DNA from 3 places in the Streptomyces sp. 17_S59 genome. Region 2 is predicted to be linked to each of the others. Evidence: riboswitches for the same ligand, from Rfam matches in the RefSeq annotation. Region 2 holds a riboswitch; each other region holds the start of a gene.

Region 1 (7,626 bases), 770 kb from region 2:
GCGTAGCACATGTGGGTGTGGATCTGGGTGTCCGGCCGGACGCCGCTCGTGGCGAGCCGGAAGGACTCGGTGGCCCAGGCGAGGTACGCCGCGTGGTCGGCGGCACGCAGCGGGAGGGTCTCGCGCAGGGCGGGCTCGTCCACCTGGATCACCGGTGTCCCGGCGGCCTCCAGGTCGTTCACCTCGTCGCGCAGGGCGAGGGCCACCTGCCGGGCGGTATCGGCGAGCGGCTGGTCGTCGCGGACGAAGGACCAGGCGAGCATGGTGACGGGCCCGGTGAGCATGCCCTTGACCGGGCGCTCGGTGAGCGACTGGGCGTAGCGGGTCCAGCGGACCGTCATCGGCTCGGGGCGGGAGATGTCGCCGGCGAGGATCGGCGGGCGGACGTAGCGGGTGCCGTAGGACTGGACCCAGCCGTGCCGGGTGGCCAGGTAGCCGGCGAGCTGCTCGGCGAAGTACTGCACCATGTCGTTGCGCTCGGGCTCGCCGTGCACCAGCACGTCGATGCCGGTCTTCTCCTGGAAGGCGATGACCTCGCCGATCTCCGCCTCGATGCGCTTCTCGTAGGCCTGGGTGCCGATGCGTCCGGCGCGCAGGTCGGCGCGCGCCGTGCGCAGCTCGGTCGTCTGGGGGAAGGAGCCGATCGTGGTGGTGGGCAGCGGCGGGAGCCCCAGGTGGGCGCGCTGGGCCGCCGCGCGCTCGGCGTAGGGCCGGGAGCGGTGTGCGTCGGCGTCGGTGACGGCGGAGGTGCGGGCGCGTACCGCCGGGTCCCGGGTGATGGCCGAGCCCGCGCGGGAGGCGAGGTCGGCGCGGTTGGCGGCGAGTTCGGCGGCGATGGCACCGGTGCCGTGCGCGAGCCCCTTGGCGAGGGTGACGGCCTCGTGGGCCTTCTGGCGGGCGAAGGAGAGCCAGCGGGCGATCTGTCCGTCGATCTCGCGCTCGGCCGTGGCGTCCAGGGGGACGTGCAGCAGGGAGCAGGAGGCGGCGACGTCGACCCGGTCGGCGAGGCCGAGGAGGGTGCCCAGGGTGGCCAGCGACTTCTCGAAGTCGTTGATCCACACGTTGCGCCCGTTGACCACGCCGGCCACCAGGCGCTTGCCGGGCAGCCCGCCGACGGCCGCGAGGTCGTCGAGGTTGGCGGCCGCGGAGCGGGTGAAGTCGAGGGCGAGGCCGTCGACGGGGGCCTTGGCCAGGACGGGCAGGGCCTCGCCGAGGCGGTCGAAGTAGGAGGCGACCAGCAGTTTCGGGCGGTCGTCGAGGGTGCCCAGCTCGCGGTAGGCGCGGGCGGCGGCGTTCAGCTCGGCCGGGGTGCGGTCCTGGACCAGCGCGGGCTCGTCGAGCTGGACCCATTCGGCCCCGGCGGCCCGCAGGTCGGCCAGCACCTCCGCGTAGACGGGCAGGAGCCGGTCGAGGAGGGTCAGCGGCTCGAAGCCGGGGGCGACGCCGGGCGCGGGCTTGGCCAGCAGGAGGTAGGTGACCGGGCCGACGAGGACGGGGCGGGCGGCCAGGCCGAGGGCGAGGGCTTCCCCGAGTTCGGCGACCTGCTTGGTGGAGTCGGTGGTGAAGACGGTGTCGGGGCCGAGTTCCGGGACCAGGTAGTGGTAGTTGGTGTCGAACCACTTGGTCATCTCCAGCGGCGCCGCGTCCTGGGTGCCGCGGGCCATGGCGAAGTAGCCGTCCAGGGCGTCGGCTTCGACGGCCGCGCGGTGCCGGGCGGGGATCGCGCCGACCATGACGCTGGTGTCCAGGACGTGGTCGTAGTACGAGAAGTCGCCGGTGGGCACCTCGTGGATGCCTGCGTCGGCGAGCTGCCGCCAGTTGGTGCGGCGCAGTGCGGCGGCCGTCTCCCGGAGGGCGTCGGCGGTGACGCGGCCCTTCCAGTAGCCCTCGATCGCCTTCTTCAGCTCTCGGCCCTGGCCCTGGCGGGGGTAGCCGTGCACGGTGGCGCGTGCTGCCGCGGCTGCGGACTTGCTGGTCACGGAACTCTCCTTCGCGAGTTTCTTCCGGAACCCCGGTGCACGAGGAGGGCGCGAAGGGACGACGGGCCGGCCGGGACACCACCGTCGTGCGTGCCCGTCCGCCGTGTACGCCGACCCGCCCTCGAGGTCACCGGGATTGCCGCGCGCGAACGCTCGCACGCGGGCAGCGGCAGGTCTTCGGACTCGCGGGCACGTCTGCCGGGGCAGACACCTACTGGCCGTCGCTTCCCGGACCCGCCCGGGCCCAGTGCGTATGACGGCGGTCGTTCCCGCTCACCGCTGCGGGGCAGTCCCGGATTCCCACCGGGTTCCCTCTTGCGACGCATCCCGCCTGGCGGACGGGGCGAACCGGCTGCACCGGCCACCCTAGAGGGAGAATCCCGTTCTCGAACAGGGTTGTTCATATGTCGGTCACATACCCGCGTCACACAGGTCCTCGCCGGGGCGGAGGCACTGGGCAGCACTCAGCAGCCCCTCGACGACCTCGTCCATCCCGATGCGCTGCTCCACCCGTTCCAGGTCGGGGACGTGCGCCCGGGTGCTCACCCCGGGCGGGGCTGCGAGGAACAGCTCGCCGGGCTTGAGGAGGACGCAGTGAGCGGACGGGGGCGGACAGGGGGACCCGGGGTCCGGGGCACTGGGCTGCCAGGGCACGGAACTCTCCTTCGCGAGTCACGTCACGGGCGGCCCCGGTTCGCCACGACGGTCCGGCCCCGCCGTGGCGAACCGGCTGCGTCCCCCAGGTTGAGGGCATGCCGGGCTCTCAGGCCCCAAGCCGTTGCCGGACGAGGTGGTGGGCGTAGGCGTCAGTGGTGAAGAACGCCGGATGCCCTCCGTAGGGACGTGAACCAGGCGGGCGGGCGCTCCTAGTGGAACTGCTCCTCCTCGGTGGAGCCGGTCAGCGCGGTGGTCGAGGAGGCCGGGTTGACGGCGGTGGAGACGAGGTCGAAGTAGCCCGTGCCGACCTCCCGCTGGTGCTTGACGGCGGTGAAGCCGTGCTGCTGGGCGGCGAACTCGCGCTCCTGGAGGTCGACGTAGGCGGTCATGCCGTGCTCGGCGTAGCCGCGGGCGAGGTCGAACATGCCGTGGTTGAGGGAGTGGAAGCCGGCGAGGGTGATGAACTGGAAGCGGTAGCCCATGGCGCCCAGTTCCCGCTGGAACTTGGCTATCTGGTCGTCGTCCAGCGCGGCCTTCCAGTTGAAGGAGGGCGAGCAGTTGTAGGCCAGCATCTTGCCGGGGTACCGGTGGTGGAGCGCCTCGGCGAACTCGCGGGCCTGGGCCAGGTCGGGGGTGCCGGTCTCCACCCAGATGAGGTCGGCGTACGGGGCGTAGGCCAGGCCGCGGGCGATCACGGGCGCCATGCCGTTGCGCACCTGGTAGAAGCCCTCCGCCGTGCGCTCCCCGGTGCAGAACTGCGCGTCGGTCTCGTCCACGTCGCTGGTCAGCAGGTTGGCGGCCAGGGCGTCCGTACGGGCGACGACGAGGGTGGGCACGTCGGCGATGTCGGCGGCGAGGCGGGCGGCGTTGAGGGTGCGGATGTGCTGGGAGGTGGGGACGAGGACCTTGCCGCCGAGGTGGCCGCACTTCTTCTCGGAGGCGAGCTGGTCCTCGTAGTGGATGCCGGCCGCACCCGCGGCGATCATCGCCTTGGTCAGCTCGAAGGCGTTGAGCGGGCCGCCGAAGCCCGCCTCGGCGTCCGCGACAATGGGTGCCAGCCAGTCGGTGGTGTCACCCGCGCCCTCGGCGGTGGCGATCTGGTCGGCCCGCAGCAGCGCGTTGTTGATGCGACGCACGACCTGCGGCACCGAGTTGGCGGGATAGAGGCTCTGGTCGGGGTAGGTGTGCCCGGCCTGGTTGGCGTCGGCGGCGACCTGCCAGCCGGACAGGTAGATCGCCTGGAGGCCGGCCTTGACCATCTGCACCGCCTGCCCGCCCGTGAGCGCGCCGAGGGCGTGGATGTAGTCGCGCTCGTGCAGCTGCCGCCACAGGCGCTCGGCCCCGCGGCGGGCAAGGGTGTGCTCCTCGCGGACGCTGCCGGACAGCCGGATCACATCGTCCGCGCTGTACGTCCGCTCGATGCCCTGCCAGCGGGGGTCGGTCGCCCACCGCCGGGCGAGGTCCTCGGCGGTCGTCCGGTTGCCCGTCGCTGCCTGTGCCATGACTGTCTCCTGGGATCGGTGTGGGAGCAGTGGTCGGGGGTCCGGGGCTCCTGCCGGGCATGTGAAGGGCAGGGAATTTCCCCCGGAGTGCGGCCCGCAGTGCCATCGGTGGTGAGCGGAAGCGGAGGAATCCGGGCCTGCGGGCCGCACGACGACTCTGGCAGTGGCACTGAGTGCCATCAAGTGTGGCTCCATGCCAAGTGTTGCGAATCTTCCGGGCACGTTCTGCCAAGTCTGCGAAGACGCACGCCGGTTGGGTGGCACGAGGGCCTGCCCGTCTCCCACGAGGCGTCACCGGCCCCCGCCGCCCTCCGGCACCAGCCACGCCTGCAGACGCATCGCCGCGTACCCGAGCGCGAATGCGGCGCACACGAGGCCCGCGTCGGGCAGGGCCGGGGGCCGGGTGCCCAGCAGTTCGCGCAGGAGCGGCACGTACGCTCCTGCGATCTGCAGGGCCAGCGCGGCCGCCAGCGCCAGGAGGAGGAAGGGATTGGCCAGGGTTCCGGGCCGGGCCCGTGACCCCAGGCCCACGCCGAGCTGGGTCGCGCCCAGGACCAGGAAGACCAGCGTCTGCCAGGGGCGGCCCGTGTCGTGGGCCCAGTGCCCGACGGTCAGGGTCAGCGCCGCGATGAGGACGCCCAGCACGAGGATGCGCGCCCACAGTCCCTCCCCCAGCACGCTCTCCTCCGGTGGCCTGGGCGGCCGGTGCATCGAGTCGCCGGCGGTGGGTTCGGCACCGATCGCCACGCCCGGCAGGCCGTGGGTGAGGAGGTTGATCCACAGGATCTGGGCCGGGAGCAGCGGCAGGGGCATGCCCAGGGCCGGGCCCGTGAGCATGACCAGGATCTCCGCGCTGCCGCCCGCCAGGGCGTAGAGCAGGAAGCGCCGTACGTTGGCGTAGACCCGGCGGCCCTCTTCGACGGCGGCCACGACCGTGCCGATGTCGTCGTCGGCCAGGACGAGGTCGGCTGCCTGCCGGGCGACCTCCGTCCCGCGCCGGCCCATGGCCACCCCGATGTCCGCCCGGCGCAGTGCCGGCCCGTCGTTGACGCCGTCGCCCGTCATGGCCACCACGTGCCCGGCCCGGCGCCACGACTCGACGATGCCGACCTTCTGCTCGGGTGTCGTACGGGCGAACACGCGCACCGCCGTGGGATCCCCTGCGGTACCGCGCCGGATCCCCTCGCCGGTGACGGCCTCGTCCCGGGCGGAGGCGATGCCCAGCCGCCGGGCCACGGCTTCGGCGGTCAGCGGATGGTCCCCGGTGACGAGCACGGGAGTGATGCCCGCCGCCCGGCACGCCGTGACCGTGCCCGCGGCCGCCTCCCTCGGCGGGTCGAGGATCGCGACCAGCCCGAGCAGGGTCAGGTCCCTCTCCCGGTCGTCCGGTGCGGGCTCCGCTCTGCCGGCCGCGGCCACGGCCAGGACCCGGTATCCCTGCTGCGCCCATTGCCGCGCCCGCTCCAGCGCCCGGTCGCGGGACTCCGGGCCGCCGTCCGCCAGGAGTCCCGTGCGAAGAACGGTTTCGGGGGCGCCTTTGCAGACGACGCGAAGCTCTCCCCCGGGGCAGCGGTGCACGGTGGTCATGCGCTTGCGCTCGCTGCTGAACGGGATCTCGTCCACGCGCGGCATGCGCTCGCGCAACTCCGCGGCATTCAGGCCGAGTCGCGCCGCGGCGGTCAGCAGGGCCGCTTCCGTGGGATCGCCCAGGGCCGTCCACGTCCCGTTCCCGGCGCCGGGCGGTTGCAGAGCCGCGTCGTTGCACAGCACCGCGGCAGTCAGCAACTCCGACAGGTCCGCGGCCTGATCGGCGCCGAGCACGTGTCCGTCCCGTTCGACCCGCCCTTGGGGCACGTAGCCGATGCCGGAGACGGTGGCCTCGCCGCCGCCGGGGGTCCACAGCCGCTGCGCGGCCATCCGCCCTTCGGTGAGGGTGCCGGTCTTGTCCGTGGCCAGCACGGTGATCGAGCCCAGGGTCTCGACGGCGGGCAGTCTGCGGACGATGGCGTGGCGCCGGGCCATCCGGTGCGCGCCCAGCGCCAGGGCGAGCGTCACCACGGCCGGCAACGACTCGGGGACCGCCGCGACGACCAGGCTGATCGCCGCGACCACCATCAGCTCCACGGGCTGCCCGCGGACGATCCCGACGAGCAGCACCACGCCGGACAGCGCGACGGCGATCAGGGCGAGACCGCGGCCGAAGCGTGCCAGCCGGTGCTGGAGCGGGGTGAGGCCGGGCGGCTCGGCCATCAGGGCGGCGATCCTGCCCATGGCGCCGGCGGCCCCGGTCGCCGTCACCTCGACGCGTCCGCGCCCGCGCAGGACCGTCGTGCCCGCCGACACCGTCCCCAGGCCCGGGTCGTCCGGGGAAGGCTCCTTGGCCACCGGCACCGATTCGCCGGTCAGGGAGGACTCGTCCACCAGCAGCGTGGCCGCCTCGAAGACGCGGCCGTCGGCGGGAACGATGTCGCCCTCGCCCAGGAGGACGACGTCGCCGGGTACGACGTCCGCCGCGTTCGCCTCCTGCTCGGTTCCGTCGCGCATCACGCGTACGACCGGGGCGCTCAGCGCCCGCAGAGCTGCCACGGCCCGTTCGGCGCGGACTTCCTGGGCCACGCCGACCGCGCTGTTGGCCACGACGACGATGGCGACGATCGATGTGTCGACCAGGTCGCCGGTCGCGACGGTGAGCACCATGGCTCCCAGCAGCACCAGAATCAACGGGTCCCGCAGCTGGGCGAGAGCCCTGCGCCACACCGGCGTGGGCCGGCCGGGGCCGACGATGTTGGGACCGTGGCACGCCAGACGGCGCACTGCTTCGGCCTGGGTCAGGCCCTGGGGGTTCTGGGGTCGGTTCGCCACCGTTCGCGTCCGGTTCGCAAGCTCTGTCCTCCGCATCTTCTCCAGCGGGAGTGGTGCCCGCACTCCGGACGTGCCGGGAGGTCGTCGGCGGGAGACGGTGGCAGCGGGGGACGACGACCAAGACCGGGCTCCGCCCTCCGTCCGGCCCGCACACCGCCCGGACGGAGCAGGGCAGCCCCGTTCGGCGGAGCCCCCTCGATGCCACGCAGGCAGAGGAGACCGTGACCACACGGCTCATTGCTCCGGACGGACGGCATCCGTTCCCGAGCATGCACAGGGCGTCCGGGCGAGGGTGGGGGCACCACGGACGAGAGACCCGAGCACAGGGAGCGGACCATGGCGGTCTCCCACCGCATCACGGTCGTCGGCGTCGGCAACGAGTTCCGGCGGGACGACGGCGTGGGTCCTGCGGTCGTCGCCCGGCTGCGGGAGCGCGCTGCCCGGGGCAGCCTGCCGACCGGAGTCCGGCTGGTGTGCTGTGACGGGGAACCGGGCCGGCTGATCGGGCTGTGGGAGGGCGCGGGGATGGCTGTGGTCGTGGACGCCGCCCATGCCCACCCGGGGCGTCCGGGCCGGATCCACCGACTGGAGCTGGACGGGTACGCGGTGTCGCGGACGGGCGCGGC
Region 2 (7,626 bases):
CTTCTCGGGCAGGCTCCACGACGCCCGCACGGCCACGGCGATCGGCCGCTGGCTCGGGCTGGCGGTCGCGGTGTGCTTCGTGACGGGGCTGATGAGCCATTACCAGGAGCAGCCACCCGCCTTCCTGGCGAACTCCCTGCCCAGCCGCCCCGTGTGGGGCTACCGCGTGAGCCAGGGGCTGCACGTGGCGAGCGGCATCGCGGCGGTCCCGCTGCTGCTGGCGAAGCTGTGGACGGTCTACCCGCGGCTGTTCGTACGGCCCGTCCTGCGCTCGATGGGGCACGGGCTGGAGCGGCTGTCGGTGCTGGTGCTGGGGGCCTCGGCCCTCTTCGAGCTTGTCACGGGGCTGCTCAACACCTCGCAGTGGTCCCCGTGGCCGTTCTCGTTCGTGCCGGTGCACTTCGCGGTGGGCTGGCTGCTGTTCGGGGCGCTGGTCCTGCACCTGGCCGTCAAGGCACCGCAGATCAGGGCGCACTGGCGGCGCCGTGCGCTGGCCGATCCCGAGCGCTGGGCCGAGGACAACGCCGACCGACGTGCGCTGCTGGCCTCGGTGGGCACGGCGGTGGCCGCGGTGACCGTCACGACGGTCGGCCAGGCCTTCCCCCCGCTGGCCCGGCTGGACCTGCTGGCGCCCCGCCACCCGGACCGGGGCCCGCAGGGCCTCCCCGTCACCCGGACCGCCGCCCTCGCGGGCGTGACCGAGGAGATGGTGCGCAACTGGCGGCTGCGGGTCGACGGTCCGCGCCCGTACGAGCTGACGCTGGACGAGCTGCGCGCGCTGCCGCAGCAGACGGCGACACTGTCGATCGCCTGCGTCGAAGGGTGGAGCAAGACGGCTGTCTGGACGGGCGTCCGCGTACGGGACCTGCTGGACCGGGCGGGCGCGCCCGCCGACGTCCGGATCCGGGTGACCTCGCTGGAGCAGGACGGCAACCACCGGGTGACGACCATGGCCCACACCCATGCGCGCGACCCGCTCACGCTGCTCGCGCTGCGCCTCAACGGCGAGGAGCTGTCCTACGACCACGGCTACCCCGCGCGCATCATCGCCCCCAACCGGCCCGGGGTGCTGCAGACGAAGTGGATCTCGTCGCTGGAGGTGCTGTGACACCGCTGCGGACCGCCTTCGGGGCGCTGGGCATCGTCATCATGGGGGTGGGCGTCTACTCGCTGCTGTTCGGGAAGGGCGGCACGCACTACCCCTGGTCCGTGGGGCGGTGGATGATCGGGCCGCTGATCGTCCACGACGGCCTGGTGGCGCCGCTGACACTGGCGGCGGGCATCGCCGTCTCCCGGCTGCCCGCCCGGCGCGTGGTGCGGGGCACGCTGCTGGTGGCGGCCTGTCTGACGGCCGTCGCCTCGCCCGCGCTGCTGCGGCCGGGCGCCACCCAGAACCCCTCGGTGCTGCCGCTGGACTACCCGCGCAACTGGGTGCTCACGATGGGGGCGACGTTCGCGGTGGCGGCGGGGCTGGTCGGCGTGCGGTGGTGGCGGCGGGTGCGGCGGCGCCGCGCGCGCAGCTGACACCCCCTCTCCCCTCCCCCGGCGGGACGGTGTTTCCCCGCGAGGATGCGAGGCTTGCGGGATGCAGCAGCAGACACCCCCCGCCCGTGTGCTCGTGGTCGACGACGACCCCACCGTCGCCGAGGTCGTGGCCGGCTATCTCGGCCGGGCGGGCTTCACCGTCGACCGGGCCGCCGACGGTCCCGCCGCGCTGGACCGGGCCACGGCCGCGCGGCCCGATCTCGTCGTCCTCGACCTGATGCTGCCCGGCATGGACGGCCTGGAGGTCTGCCGCAGGCTGCGCGAGCACGGTCCGGTGCCGGTCGTCATGCTCACCGCGCGCGGCGACGAGGAGGACCGCATCCTGGGCCTGGAGGTCGGCGCCGACGACTACGTCACCAAGCCCTTCTCGCCCCGGGAGCTGGTGCTGCGCGTGGCGGCCGTGCTGCGCCGCGCCCGCGCGGCCGGGGCGGCCGGTCCGGGGGCGGCGCCCCCGCTGCGGGCCGCCGGCCTGACCCTGGATCCGGCGTCCCGGCGCGCCACCAGGGACGGCACCGAACTGGCCCTTACCGTGCGCGAGTTCGACCTGCTGGCGTTCCTGCTGCGGCACCCCGGGCGGGCCTGCGGGCGCGAGGAACTGATGCGCGAGGTGTGGGGCTGGGAATTCGGGGACGTGTCCACCGTCACGGTGCACGTGCGGCGGCTGCGGGCCAAGGTCGAGGACGACCCGGCCCGGCCCAGCCTGATCCGGACGGTGTGGGGCGTCGGCTACCGCTTCGACCCGCCCGCGGCGGACGGAGCAGGGACGGACGGAACGGGGCCGGACGGCCGTGCGTGACGTGCTGCTGATCGCCTGCTACGCCCTGCTCGGCGCCGTGGCGGCCGGGCTGCTGGGGGCCGTTGCCCTGCGGGTGCTGCGCCGCCGGTCGGTCGCGGTGTCCCTGGCCGTGGTGGCCGTGGTGTCGGTGACCGCGATGCTGGCCGGGACGCTGGCCGTGGCCCGGGCCATGTTCCTCTCCGCGCACGACCTGACCGTCGTCACGACGGTGTGCGCGATGGCCGCCGTGGTCTCGCTCGCGACGGCGCTGCTGCTCGGCCGCTGGGTGGTGGCCCGCAGCAACGCCCTGACGCGCGCCGCCCGTTCCTTCGGCGAGGACGGCACGTTCGCGGCCCCCGGCGGCGGGGCCACGGCCGAACTCGACGCGCTCTCCCGCGAGCTGGCCGCGACCGGGGCCCGGCTCGCCGAGTCCCGGGAGCGCGAACGTGCCCTCGACGCCTCGCGCCGCGAGCTGGTCGCCTGGATCTCGCACGACCTGCGCACCCCGCTGGCCGGGCTGCGGGCGATGTCCGAGGCACTGGAGGACGGCGTGGCCGAGGACCCCGCGCGCTACCTCCGCCGCATCCGCACCGAAGTGGACCGTATCGACTCCATGGTCGGCGACCTGTTCGAGCTGTCCCGCATCCACGCGGGGGCGCTGCCGCTGAACCCGGCCCGGATCTCGGCGTACGACCTGGTGGACGACGCCCTGGCCGGGGTCGGCCCGCTGGCCCGCGAGCGCGGCGTCCGGCTGACGGGCGACGGCGTCGACGCGGTACCGGTCGAGGCGGACGGCGGGGAGATGACGCGAGTGCTGGGCAATCTGCTGGTCAACGCGGTGCGCCGGACGCCGGCCGACGGGACGGTGACGGTGGCCGCGCGGCAGGAGGAGGACACGGTCGTCCTCTCCGTCACGGACGGCTGCGGCGGCATCCCGGAGGAGGACCTTCCGCGGGTGTTCGACACGGGGTGGCGGGGGTCGGAGGCGCGGACGCGGACGGGGGGTGCGGGGTTGGGGCTGGCGATTGTGCGCGGGATCGTGGAGGCGCATGGGGGTGCGGTGTCGGTGCGGAACGTTGGGGGCGGGTGCCGCTTCGAGGTGGTGCTGCCGCTGGAGTTTTCCCCGATCCCGCCCTTTCCCGAACCAGGGGGCAATTTCAGCCCCTCCGGCGTTTGAGGAGCGGGGGTCCGGGGGCGGAGCCCCCGCCCTGCGGCGGAGCCGCATATCGGAAGCTGCGGGAAGGGGCGGGGTGGGGGAAAGACCCCCCACCCAAAGGGTGGTCACCCCCCAACCCGCTGACGTGATCACGCGTCGTGCGCCACGATGCACCCACCCCTCCGGCCGCGCGGAGCGGGAACCGCCGAAGCGAACGGGATGGCCCATGCCCGACGACGACACCGCCGACCCACTGCGCAGGATCGCCGCAACGATCGACCGGGAGCGGGACCCCTCGTCGCGTACGTGCCTCACCTGCGGCGGCCCGTCCCCCGTCGTCGTCAGCGAGGAGTCCGCGGGCAACAAGCTCCCCGTCATCAGCGTGCGCAAGGAGTGCGCGACCCGCGGCTGCGCCCGGCCCTAACGCACGGCCCTAGCGGCGGGCAGAGGCACGCACCGCCCAGCGGTCCTCGACCTTGGCGATGCGCCAGTAGGCGAGCGCGGCCGCCCACACCACCACGAACAGCCCGACGATGACGAACCCGACGTTGTCGAGGTCGAGTCCGGCGATCCAGCCGGTCACCGGATCCGTCAGGTCCATCTTCTCGTGCAGGACCCCGACCAGCTCGATCGTGCCGATGAGGAAGGCCACGGCGATGGACAGGCCGGTGATGGTGAGGTTGTAGTAGACCTTGCGGACGGGGTTGGAGAACGCCCACTGGTAGGCGAAGTTCATGAACGTGCCGTCGAGCGTGTCGAACAGGCTCATTCCGGCGGCGAACAGCAGCGGCAGGCACAGGACCGCGTACCAGGGCAGGCCGGCCGCGGCCCCGCTGCCCGCCATCACCATCAGCGTGACCTCGGTCGCGGTGTCGAAGCCGAGGCCGAAGAGGAAGCCGAGCGGGTACATCTGCCCGGGCCGGGAGACGGACCGGGTGAGCCGGCCGAGGATGCGGTTCATGAAGCCCCGCGAGTCCAGGTGCTCCTCCAGCTCCGCCTCGTCGAAGCGGCCCTGGCGCATCGCGCGGAAGACCCGCAGAATGCCAGCGAGGGCGACGAGGTTGAGGGCGGCGATGAGGTAGAGGAAGCCGCCGGAGACGGTGGTGCCGACCACGCCGAGGGTCTGGTGGGTGGTGGACTCCTCGTCCATCAGCGTCCCGGCCAGCCGGGTGCCGCCGGCCACCAGCAGCGTCAGGAGGACGACGACGCTGGAGTGCCCGAGGGCGAACCAGAAGCCGACCGACACCGGGCGCTTGCCGTCGGCCATCAGCTTGCGGGTGGTGTTGTCGATCGCGGCGATGTGGTCGGCGTCGAAGGCGTGCCGCATGCCGAGGGTGTAGGCCGTGACGCCGAGGCCGACACCGAAGACCTTGGAGTCGACGGTGTAGTGGTGGGGGACGACGAGCAGGAAGAGCACGCCGAAGGCGACGACGTGCAGGGCGGCTACGACGGCCAGCAGGCCGGCGGTCCGTATCGTGTCCTGGCGCTGCCAGCGGAAGGCGGGCAGCGCGGAGGGCTCAGTTCCGGCAGAACTGCCGGTGGTGGGGGTGGGGGTGGGCAGGGTCATTCGGGGTCACGCTCCAGCACCTCGTGGATGTTCTGTGAGATGCCGTGGCCGGTCTCCTGGCTTACGGGTACACACGCGACCGTCCCGCCTTCCCGGCAGCCGGACGGCGCCAGTGGCTCCGCGCGCCCGTGGGTGGGGCACGCGGCCGGGACGGTAACTCCCCGGTCACAGTGGCGAGGGCCGCTCCGGAATAGGACCACGAGGGTCCGCACCGGTCTTCCCGATCACCACGGCCGGGCCACCTTAACGTCCCGGCCCGCCGCCGGGGGAAAAGAGTGGCAAGTGCCACTTCTTCGCAGGAAGCCGTCCGTGCACGTCAGGAGGGGCCGGTCGGGGCGCCGAGGCGCTCGCCGCCGAAGCCGCGCTCGCCGTCGGACGCCTCCCGCCACCACCGCTCCAGGGCGGCCTGGTCCATGGTGTGCCAGTCGGGCGTCGCCAGGACCTGCGCCCGGCCGAGCCGGCGCGCGAGCCGGACCAGGGCCCGGCCGCTCGGGGTGCGTTCGGCGTCGTACGCCTGCACCGCCTCCGCCCAGGTGCCGGCGGACCGCAGGACGCGTTCCAGGACCGTGGCGTCCTGCAGCGCCTTGGCGGCGCCGCTGCCGGTGTGGGGGCGGGCCACGGCGGCCGCGTCCCCGGCGAGCACGATGCGGCCCTCGCCGTAGTGCGGCACGGCCAGGTCGTACAGGGGCTGGACGGCGGCCGTGGACCGGGGCGTGCAGGCGACGAAGTCCCGCCAGTAGGGCGGGAAGCAGCGTTCGGTCACGGCGGCCCGGTGGGCCAGCAGGTCGTCGGTGACCCTGCCCGGCGGCAGGCTCGTCGGGTCGCGGAGGGCCGCTGCGGTGCCGGGCGGCGCGGAGGTGTACAGCACCCAGTTGGCGGAGACGCCCGTGCCGCCCGGGCCGGGGATGCGGTAGACGATCATGTGGCCGCCGGGGAAGGCGATGTTCGCGGCCTCGCCCTCGGGCCAGGCGGAGCGCGGCTCCGGCAGCGCCTCGGCGGGCACGGTGCCGCGCCAGGCCGGGTAGCCGGCGTAGGCGGGCGCGGTGGCGCTCGTGGCCGCCCGTACCACCGAGCGGTAGCCGTCCGCGCCGACGACCAGGTCGCAGCGGTCCGTCGTCCCGTCGGCGAGGCACAGCGTGACCCCGTCCGGCTCGGGCAGGACCCGTTCGACGGCCGCGCCCTGGCGGTACTCGACCGACGCGGGGATGCGTGCGCGTAACTCCTGCCACAGAGCGCCCCAGTTGTAGGAGCGGAAGGGGAACGGCACGGCTCCCAGCCGTCGTCCGGCGCGCTCCTCGCCGTCGCGGGTGATCCAGGTGCGCCGGGTGAGGGGCACCCATGGCATGGCGGCGTCGGCATATCCGGCCGCCTCCAGCTCGGCGTAGCGGTCGTTGTGGATCGCGAGGCCGACGCCCCGGTCCTGGAGCGCGCCGGCCGCCCGCTCGTAGACCACGACCTCGTCCGCTCCGGCGCGGGTCGCGGCGAGTGCGGCGGCACAGCCCGCGATGCTGCCGCCCACGACGGCGATGCGTCCTCTGCGTCTTCCGGGCATCTCTCTTCCCTTCTTCCACTGGTTCTCCGGTTCCCAGATCTTGACGGTTCGTCGGGCTCACCACCAGTGTTCGCGACACCGCGCAGGTGATGGACGTGCCGGGCGGGCCGGTGTACGAGTGCAGTGGACGACGAGAGGGGCTGCGCCAATGACAGGCACTGCAGGCAGAGGGCACCGGTCCGGCGGGCCGGGGGCGGCGGACCCGAACGTGGGGTTCGTGCGCCGCATCGGGCTGTTCCAGGCCACCGCCATCAACATGAGCCAGATGTGCGGCATCGGCCCCTTCGTCACCATCCCGCTGATGGTGGCCGCCTTCGGCGGGCCGCAGGCGGTCATCGGCTTCGTCGCGGGGGCGGTCCTGGCGCTGGCCGACGGGCTGATCTGGGCGGAGCTGGGGGCGTCGCTGCCGGGTGCGGGCGGCAGCTATGTGTATCTGCGGCAGGCGTTCCAGTACCGCACGGGGAAGCTGATGCCGTTCCTGTTCGTCTGGACGTCGATGCTGTTCATCCCACTCGCGGTGGCCACCGGGGTGATCGGCTTCGTCCAGTACCTCGGCTATCTGTGGCCGGACATGACGCAGACGCAGGGCGATCTGACGGGGCTGGCCCTCATCGCGCTCGTCATCGCGCTGCTGTGGCGCCGGGTGGAGAACATCGCACGGATCACGGCGGTGCTGTGGGGCGTGATGCTCGCCTCCGTCGCCCTGGTCATCGTCGCGGCCTTCACGCACTTCAGCCCCGACCTGGCCTTCACCTACCCGGCGCACGCCTTCGAGCTGACGTCCAATCAGTTCTGGATCGGCTTCGCCGCGGGCCTGACCATCGGCATCTACGACTACGGTGGCTACAACACCGCCGCCTACATGGGTGCCGAGATCAAGGATCCCGGGCGCACCCTGCCGCGCGCCATCGTCTACTCCATCCTCGGCATCATGGCCATCTACCTGCTGCTCCAGGTCGGCACACTGGGCGTGGTCGACTGGCAGGAGATGCTCGATCCCCGCTCCACGGCCTCCTCCTCCGTCGCCTCCG
Region 3 (7,626 bases), 1.6 Mb from region 2:
CGCGTCTGGTCGAGCTGCGACCCAGCCTCGGACGTCAGCTTCGTGGTCGTGCCGGGCTACTTGGCAGACGGTGAGCGCTTCATGCTGCAGCAGGTGTTCACGGACTGCCCCGTGGAGCAAGCGCACTGAGCACCCCGACTCACACCGGCCCGCCCCGCCACGTCGGCAGGGCCCGCTGCCCGACGGCGACCTCGAATGCGGCGCATGCCAGCAGCCGCGTCGAGTCCAGCGTGGGCAGCGGCGACACCTCCGGGGCCACCAGGAGCGGGATCTCCGTACAGGCGAGGGCGACCGCGTCACAGCCGCGCGCGGCCAGCTGTTCGATGATGCGTACGTACTCCCGACGGGAGGTCTCGGTGAACACGCCGTTCAGCAGCTCGGCGAAGATGACCTCGTTGACGATCCGCCGGTCGTCCGCGTCCGCAACCTCCGCGGCGATCCCCCGCCCGGCGAACGCCCTCCGGTACACCGGTCCGTCCATCAGATAGCGCGTACCCAGCACGCCCACTCGCCCGTACCCTTCGCGCGCCGCGCGGTCGGCGATGACCTCGGCGATGTGCAGGCCGGGAAAGGCGAGTTCCGGGCCGGGCCGTTCAAGTGCCTGATGGGCGGTGTTGTCCGGGCAGACGAAGAAGTCAGCACCGGCCCGGGCGAGCCGGCGCACGCTCTCGGCAAGGGTGGAGCGGATGGCGTCGTGGTCTCTCTCGTCCAAGGCGGGCATGCTGCGGGCCAGGGCGATGAAGTCCATTGTCACGTCGGGGTGTTCATGGGGACCGAGTTCCGCGAATCCCTCACGGCAGAAGGTCCGGAAGCAGAGCGCCGCTCCCTCCGCGCTGTGAGCCAGGATGCCCGGGTGCTTCGTGGTGTTCCTTCCCGCCGTCGCCGCACCAGCGTTGCCATTCCGATATGCGGATGGGGGGTGACGTCCGGAGGCTCCCTCCCCTAGATTTCCTGCGCATTACGCAAGTGATCGCGCAGGGACGGAGCCACCGCATGTCGGAACCACCCGAGCAAACACCCGAGTCCAGCCGCAAACCGGTGGTGACCGTGCCCCTGGTCGTCGCGGGCGTATGCCTGGCCATACCGTTCGTGGCGATGCTGTGGGTCGGCTCCTACGCCCGGCTCACGCCGTCCTTGATCGGCATCCCCTTCTTCTACTGGTACCAGATGCTGTGGGTCGTCATATCGACGCTGCTCACGGTCGTGGCCTACCTGATCGTGCGACGGCACGAGCGTCTGCGCAGGGGTGGTGAGCAGCGGTGAAGGACGGCGTCAACGGCGTGGCTCTCGCCGTCTTCATCTTCTTCTTCCTCGCCGTCACGGTCATGGGCTTCATGGCTGCGAAGTGGCGGCGGGCCGGGACCGCAGAAAACATTGACAGCCTCGACGAGTGGGGGCTGGGCGGCCGTTCCTTCGGCACTTGGGTGACCTGGTTCCTGCTCGGCGGCGACCTCTACACCGCGTACACCTTCGTGGCCGTGCCGGCGGCCATCTACGCGGGCGGTGCGGCCGGCTTCTTCGCCGTGCCGTACACGATCCTGTGCTACCCGCTGGTCTTCACCTTCCTGCCCCGCCTGTGGTCGGTGTCCCACCGGCACGGGTACGTCACCTCGTCCGACTTCGTCCGGGGCCGCTTCGGCTCCCGGGGGCTGTCGCTCGCGCTCGCGCTGACCGGCATCCTCGCGACCATGCCGTACATAGCGCTGCAATTGGTCGGCATCCAGGCGGTGCTCGATGTGATGGGCGTCGGCGGCGGGGCGGACGCGAACTGGTTCGTGAAGGACCTGCCCCTGCTCATCGCCTTCGGCGTGCTCGCGGCCTACACCTACTCGTCCGGCCTGCGCGCCCCCGCACTGATCGCATTCGTGAAGGACGCCCTGATCTACATCGTCATCATCGTGGCGATCATCTACATCCCGATCAGGCTCGGCGGCTTCGACCACATCTTCGCGAAGGCGGGCGAGGCCCTCTCCGCCAAGAACCCCGCCACCGGCAAGCCCCGCGGCTCCCTGGCCACCGGCCCGCAGGCGCAGTGGGCGTACGCGTCGCTCGCGCTCGGCTCGGCGATGGCGCTCTTCCTCTATCCGCACTCGGTGACGGCCGTCCTCTCCAGCAAGGGCCGCAACGTCATCCGGCGCAACACCACCATCCTGCCGCTGTACTCCCTGATGCTGGGGCTCCTGGCGATGCTGGGGTTCATGGCCATCGCGGCCGGGGTGAAGGTCAAGAACGGCCAGCTGGCGATCCCCCAGCTGTTCGAGGACATGTTCCCCGACTGGTTCACGGGCGTGGCCTTCGCCGCGATCGGCATCGGGGCGCTGGTCCCGGCGGCGATCATGTCGATTGCAGCGGCGAATCTCTTCACGCGCAACATCTACAAGGACTTCATCAGGCCGGACGCCTCGCCGGAGCACGAGGCGAAGGTCTCCAAGCTGGCGTCGCTGCTGGTGAAGGTGGGCGCGCTGGCCTTCGTCCTCACCATGGACAAAACGGTCGCCATCAACTTCCAGCTGCTCGGCGGCATCTGGATCCTCCAGACCGTCCCTGCCCTGGTCGGCGGCCTCTTCACCCGCTGGTTCCACCGCTGGGCGCTGCTGGCCGGCTGGGTGGCGGGCATGGCGTACGGCACATGGCGGGCGTACGAGACGCCGAGCGCGACGCAGGACCACTTCGGCAACACGAACGTGATCCCGCTGATCGGGGAGAAGGGCTACATCGGACTTACGGCTTTTGTGTTCAATGTCCTCGTAGTCGTGATCATGACTTTTGTCCTCAAGGCGGTGGGCGCGCCGGACGGCGTGGACCAGACGAAGCCGTCGGACTACACGGCCGACGCGGGCGACCCGGGCGTCGAGCCGGAGCTTCCCCCGGCCACGGCGGGGGCGCCCGCGGCGCACTGAGGGGCGCAGCCCGCACCCGCTCCCCGAGCCGGGGGCTTCGTCCAGAGAAATGTCGTCAGACAAATACCGTTCGTCCCGGAACGCCGGACAGGCTGGAATGATCCAGTCCGTCCGGCGTTCGGCGCTCCCCGGGCCGATCACGGAGGCGTCGGGAGAACGCCGCAGCGACCTCCTCGCGGCCCCGGGACACCCCTCCCGGACCCGTCGCCCGAGCCCCCCTCCCAGGGCCCCTCACGCCCCCTCCCAGGCCCCGCGGCGCGCCGCCCCCAACACCCCACCGCAGCACCCCGATAGCACATTCCGCAACCGCTTCATGACGGCCCGACACAACATGTGGGGGTGCCTCCGGAGCCCAGCACTAGATGTATGCTCGTCTCCGCTGTCGTCGCAGGGGAATCCGGTGGAAATCCGGAACTGTCCCGCAACGGTGTATGTGTGCGCATATACCCAGTGCACCTGAAGTCCGACGACCTGCGGACAGCGCGCCCACCACCCGAGCCTGCCCCGGCTCGGCCATGGGCGTTGAATTCGTCCGGGCCTCGCGGGTTGGGCCGGCGGACGCCTACGAGGCATGCCCTGGCACACCCAGGAGACAGGCATGCCCGTATGCGACCGTCGAGCACTCCCGAGCGGCCCACCCGACCGAGCGAGGGAGAGCCCCACCGTGACCATCGCGCCCGCGGATCCATTCTCAGGTCCCGTCTCAGCGAACACGGAAGCGACCGACGGCCCCGGGACCGCGCTGCTGCGCGCCCTGACCGACCTCACCGCCGATCTGCCCGCCACCGACCCGGGCAAGGTCGCCGCCGCCGCCCTGCGCGGCCGCAGCGCGGCTGCGGACGAGGCGGAGCTGCGCTCCCTCGCCACCGAGGCGGCCGCCGGCCTGATCGCCGAGGAGCCCGAGTACTCCAAGCTCGCCGCCCGTCTGCTCACCCGCGCCATCGCCGAGGAGGCGGCCGGCCAGGGTGCGACGTCCTTCTCCGCCTCGGTCGCCGTCGGCCACCGCGAGGGCCTCATCGCGGACGAGACCGCCGCGTTCGTGGCCACCCACGCCGAGCGCCTCGACGCCCTGGTCGACCAGGCCCTGATCGACGGCGCCGACGACCGCTTCGGCTACTTCGGCCTGCGCACCCTGCACAGCCGCTACCTGCTGCGCCACCCGATCCACCGCGACGTGATCGAGACCCCGCAGCACTTCCTGCTGCGCGTCGCCTGCGGCCTCGCCGAGGACCACTCGGAGCGGGCCCTGGAGGACGTCGCGGAGCTGTACCGGCTGACGAGCACCCTCTCGTACCTGCCCTCCTCCCCCACGCTCTTCAACTCCGGCACCCGTCACCCGCAGATGTCGTCCTGCTACCTGCTGGACTCCCCGCTGGACGAGCTGGACTCGATCTACGACCGCTACCACCAGGTGGCGCGTCTGTCGAAGCACGCGGGCGGCATCGGGCTGTCGTACTCGCGCATCCGCTCGCGCGGCTCGCTGATCCGGGGCACCAACGGTCACTCCAACGGCATCGTGCCGTTCCTGCGCACCCTCGACGCCTCCGTCGCCGCCGTGAACCAGGGCGGCCGCCGCAAGGGCGCCGCCTGTGTCTACCTGGAGACCTGGCACGCCGACATCGAGGAGTTCCTGGAGCTCCGCGACAACACCGGTGAGGAGGCCCGCCGCACCCACAACCTCAACATCGCGCACTGGATCCCGGACGAGTTCATGCGCCGTGTCGAGACGGACGCGGACTGGTCGCTCTTCTCCCCGGCCGACACCCCGGACCTGGTCGACCTCTACGGCGACGAGTTCGACGCCGCGTACCGCACGTACGAGGCCGAGGGCAAGGCCGTCAAGACCATCCCGGCGCGGGTGCTGTACGCCCGGATGATGCGCACCCTCGCGCAGACCGGCAACGGCTGGATGACCTTCAAGGACGCCGCCAACCGCACCGCCAACCAGACGGCCGAGAAGGGCGCGGTCGTCCACTCCTCGAACCTCTGCACCGAGATCCTCGAGGTCACCGACGACGGCGAGACCGCGGTCTGCAACCTGGGCTCGGTCAACCTCGCGCAGCACCTCGGTGCCGACGGCGAGCTGGACTGGGAGAAGCTCGACCGTACGGTCCGTACGGCCGTCACCTTCCTCGACCGCGTCGTGGACATCAACTTCTACCCGACCGAGCAGGCCGGCAGCTCCAACAGCCGCTGGCGCCCGGTGGGCCTGGGCCTGATGGGTCTGCAGGACGTCTTCTTCCGCCTGCGCCTGCCCTTCGACTCGGCCGAGGCGAAGGAGCTGTCCACCAAGATCTCCGAGCGGATCATGCTCGCGGCGTACGAGGCCTCCGCCGACCTCGCCGAGCGGCACGGCCCGCACCCGGCCTGGTCCGCGACCCGCACCGCCCGCGGCGTGCTGCACCCGGACCACTACCCCAACGCCGTCGCCGCCTGGGAGGACCGCTGGGAGGCGCTGCGCGCCCGCATCGCCGAGGTCGGCATGCGCAACTCGCTGCTGCTCGCCATCGCCCCGACGGCGACCATCGCCTCCATCGCGGGCGTGTACGAGTGCATCGAGCCGCAGGTCTCCAACCTGTTCAAGCGCGAGACGCTCTCGGGTGAGTTCCTGCAGGTCAACACCTACCTGGTGGACGACCTCAAGAAGCTCGGCGTGTGGGACCGCGCCACCCGCGAGGCCATGACCGAGGCCAACGGCTCGATCCAGGACATGAAGTGGATCCCGCAGGACGTGCGCGACCTGTACCGCACCGCCTGGGAGATCCCGCAGCGCGCCCTGATCGACATGGCCGCGGCCCGTACGCCGTACCTGGACCAGAGCCAGTCGCTCAACCTGTTCATGGCCTCGCCGACCATCGGCAAGCTCAGCTCGATGTACGCGTACGCCTGGAAGCAGGGCATCAAGACGACGTACTACCTGCGCTCCCGCCCGGCCACCCGGATCGCCCGCGCCGCGTCCGGCGGTGCCGCCGCCCCCGCCACCATTCCGGTGCAGCAGGCCGCGCCCGACGCGGACGCCATCGCCTGCTCCCTTGAGAACCCCGAGTCCTGCGAGGCCTGCCAGTAATGTCCGCCGAACGCCAGAAGAACCTGCTCGACCCCGGCTTCGAGCTGACCCTGCGCCCCATGCGGTACCCGGACTTCTACGACCGCTACCGCGACGCGATCAAGAACACCTGGACCGTCGAGGAGGTCGACCTCCACTCGGACGTCGCCGACCTGGCGAAGCTCTCCCCGGGTGAGCAGCACATGATCGGCCGCCTGGTGGCCTTCTTCGCCACCGGTGACTCGATCGTGGCGAACAACCTCGTGCTGACCCTGTACAAGCACATCAACTCGCCCGAGGCGCGCCTCTACCTGTCGCGGCAGCTGTTCGAGGAGGCCGTGCACGTCCAGTTCTATCTGACGCTGCTCGACACCTACCTGCCCGACCCGGAGGAGCGCGCGGCGGCCTTCGCGGCCGTCGAGAACATCCCCTCCATCCGCGACAAGGCGCAGTTCTGCTTCAAGTGGATCAACGAGGTCGAGAAGCTGGAGAGCCTGCAGACGAAGGCCGACCGCCGTCGCTTCCTGCTCAACCTGATCTGCTTCGCCGCGTGCATCGAGGGCCTGTTCTTCTACGGCGCCTTCGCCTACGTGTACTGGTTCCGCAGCCGCGGCCTGCTGCACGGCCTGGCGACCGGCACCAACTGGGTGTTCCGGGACGAGTCCATGCACATGGACTTCGCGTTCTCCGTCGTGGACACCGTCCGCGAGGAGGAGCCGGACCTCTTCGACGACGAGCTGCAGCAGCAGGTCACGGACATGCTGAAGGAGGCCGTCGAGGCCGAGCTGCAGTTCGCCCGCGACCTGTGCGGTGACGGCCTGCCGGGCATGAACACCGACTCCATGCGCGAGTACCTGCAGTGCGTCGCCGACCAGCGCCTGCAGCGCCTGGGCATCGCCCCGGTGTTCGGCTCGGAGAACCCGTTCTCCTTCATGGAGCTGCAGAACGTCCAGGAGCTGACCAACTTCTTCGAGCGCCGCGCGTCCGCGTACCAGGTGGCGGTCGAGGGCACCGTCGGCTTCGACGAGGACTTCTAGTCACACGGTAGGCACATGAGGAAGGGCCCGTACGGAGCGATCCGTACGGGCCCTTCCTCATGTCATGCGTTGATCAGTCGTTGGCGACGACCGGGTAGCGCGGGGTGCCCTCCGCCATCTGCTTCAGCGCGTCCTTGCGGTCCCGCTTCGACAGGCGGTCGATGTACAGGTAGCCGTACAGGTGGTCCGTCTCGTGCTGGAGGCAGCGGGCGAAGTAGCCCGTGCCCTCGACGGCGATCGCGTTGCCGTGCATGTCCTGGCCGCGCACCACGGCGTAGTCCGGGCGCGCCAGGGACGCGTACGCGGTCGGCACCGACAGGCAGCCCTCGTTGGAGTCGTCGAGGACGCGGCGGTCGGCCGGGAGCTCGTCCAGGACCGGGTTGCAGACGGCGCCCACGTGGCGCACGCCCTCGTCGTCCATGCAGTCGTAGACGAAGACCTTGAGGTCGACGCCGATCTGGTTGGCGGCCAGGCCGACGCCCTCGGCGGTGCGCTGGCTGGCGAACATGTCGTCGATCAGCTGCGCCAGCTCGTCGCCGAACTCGGTGACGTCCTTGCACTCCTTGTGCAGGACCGGGTTGCCGACGACGGTGATGGGACGGGAGGTGCCGCGCTCCCGGTGGGCCTGCTCGCGCTCCTCGCA

Evidence for each region. Region 2 has a riboswitch for cobalamin ahead of nicT (Nickel transporter NicT). Riboswitches for the same ligand answer to the same signal wherever they lie in the genome.
Region 1: linked by a shared signal. The riboswitch ahead of metE (5-methyltetrahydropteroyltriglutamate--homocysteine S-methyltransferase) and the one ahead of nicT (Nickel transporter NicT) in region 2 are both predicted to bind cobalamin.
Region 3: linked by a shared signal. The riboswitch ahead of AC1Z4A_RS21570 (ribonucleoside-diphosphate reductase subunit alpha) and the one ahead of nicT (Nickel transporter NicT) in region 2 are both predicted to bind cobalamin.

What each region holds. Positions count from the first base shown of each region.
Region 1 is NZ_JBXOWD010000001.1:7,127,910-7,135,535, reverse strand. Features, by position in the region: gene metE (5-methyltetrahydropteroyltriglutamate--homocysteine S-methyltransferase) at 1-1,979, opposite strand, end outside; cobalamin riboswitch at 2,151-2,293, opposite strand; gene AC1Z4A_RS32045 (hypothetical protein) at 2,391-2,633, opposite strand; gene aceA (isocitrate lyase) at 2,846-4,138, opposite strand; gene AC1Z4A_RS32035 (cation-translocating P-type ATPase) at 4,430-7,000, opposite strand; gene AC1Z4A_RS32030 (hydrogenase maturation protease) at 7,337-7,626, shown strand, end outside.
Region 2 is NZ_JBXOWD010000001.1:6,354,956-6,362,581, reverse strand. Features, by position in the region: gene AC1Z4A_RS28795 (molybdopterin-dependent oxidoreductase) at 1-1,108, shown strand, start outside; gene AC1Z4A_RS28790 (hypothetical protein) at 1,105-1,524, shown strand; gene AC1Z4A_RS28785 (response regulator transcription factor) at 1,586-2,341, shown strand; gene AC1Z4A_RS28780 (sensor histidine kinase) at 2,334-3,497, shown strand; gene AC1Z4A_RS28775 (hypothetical protein) at 3,703-3,900, shown strand; gene nicT (Nickel transporter NicT) at 3,910-5,043, opposite strand; cobalamin riboswitch at 5,073-5,290, opposite strand; gene AC1Z4A_RS28765 (FAD-dependent monooxygenase) at 5,360-6,595, opposite strand; gene AC1Z4A_RS28760 (APC family permease) at 6,744-7,626, shown strand, end outside.
Region 3 is NZ_JBXOWD010000001.1:4,733,744-4,741,369, reverse strand. Features, by position in the region: gene AC1Z4A_RS21590 (hypothetical protein) at 1-129, shown strand, start outside; gene AC1Z4A_RS21585 (aspartate/glutamate racemase family protein) at 140-748, opposite strand; gene AC1Z4A_RS21580 (DUF3311 domain-containing protein) at 994-1,263, shown strand; gene mctP (monocarboxylate uptake permease MctP) at 1,260-2,900, shown strand; cobalamin riboswitch at 3,254-3,393, shown strand; gene AC1Z4A_RS21570 (ribonucleoside-diphosphate reductase subunit alpha) at 3,565-5,967, shown strand; gene AC1Z4A_RS21565 (ribonucleotide-diphosphate reductase subunit beta) at 5,967-6,983, shown strand; gene def (peptide deformylase) at 7,057-7,626, opposite strand, start outside.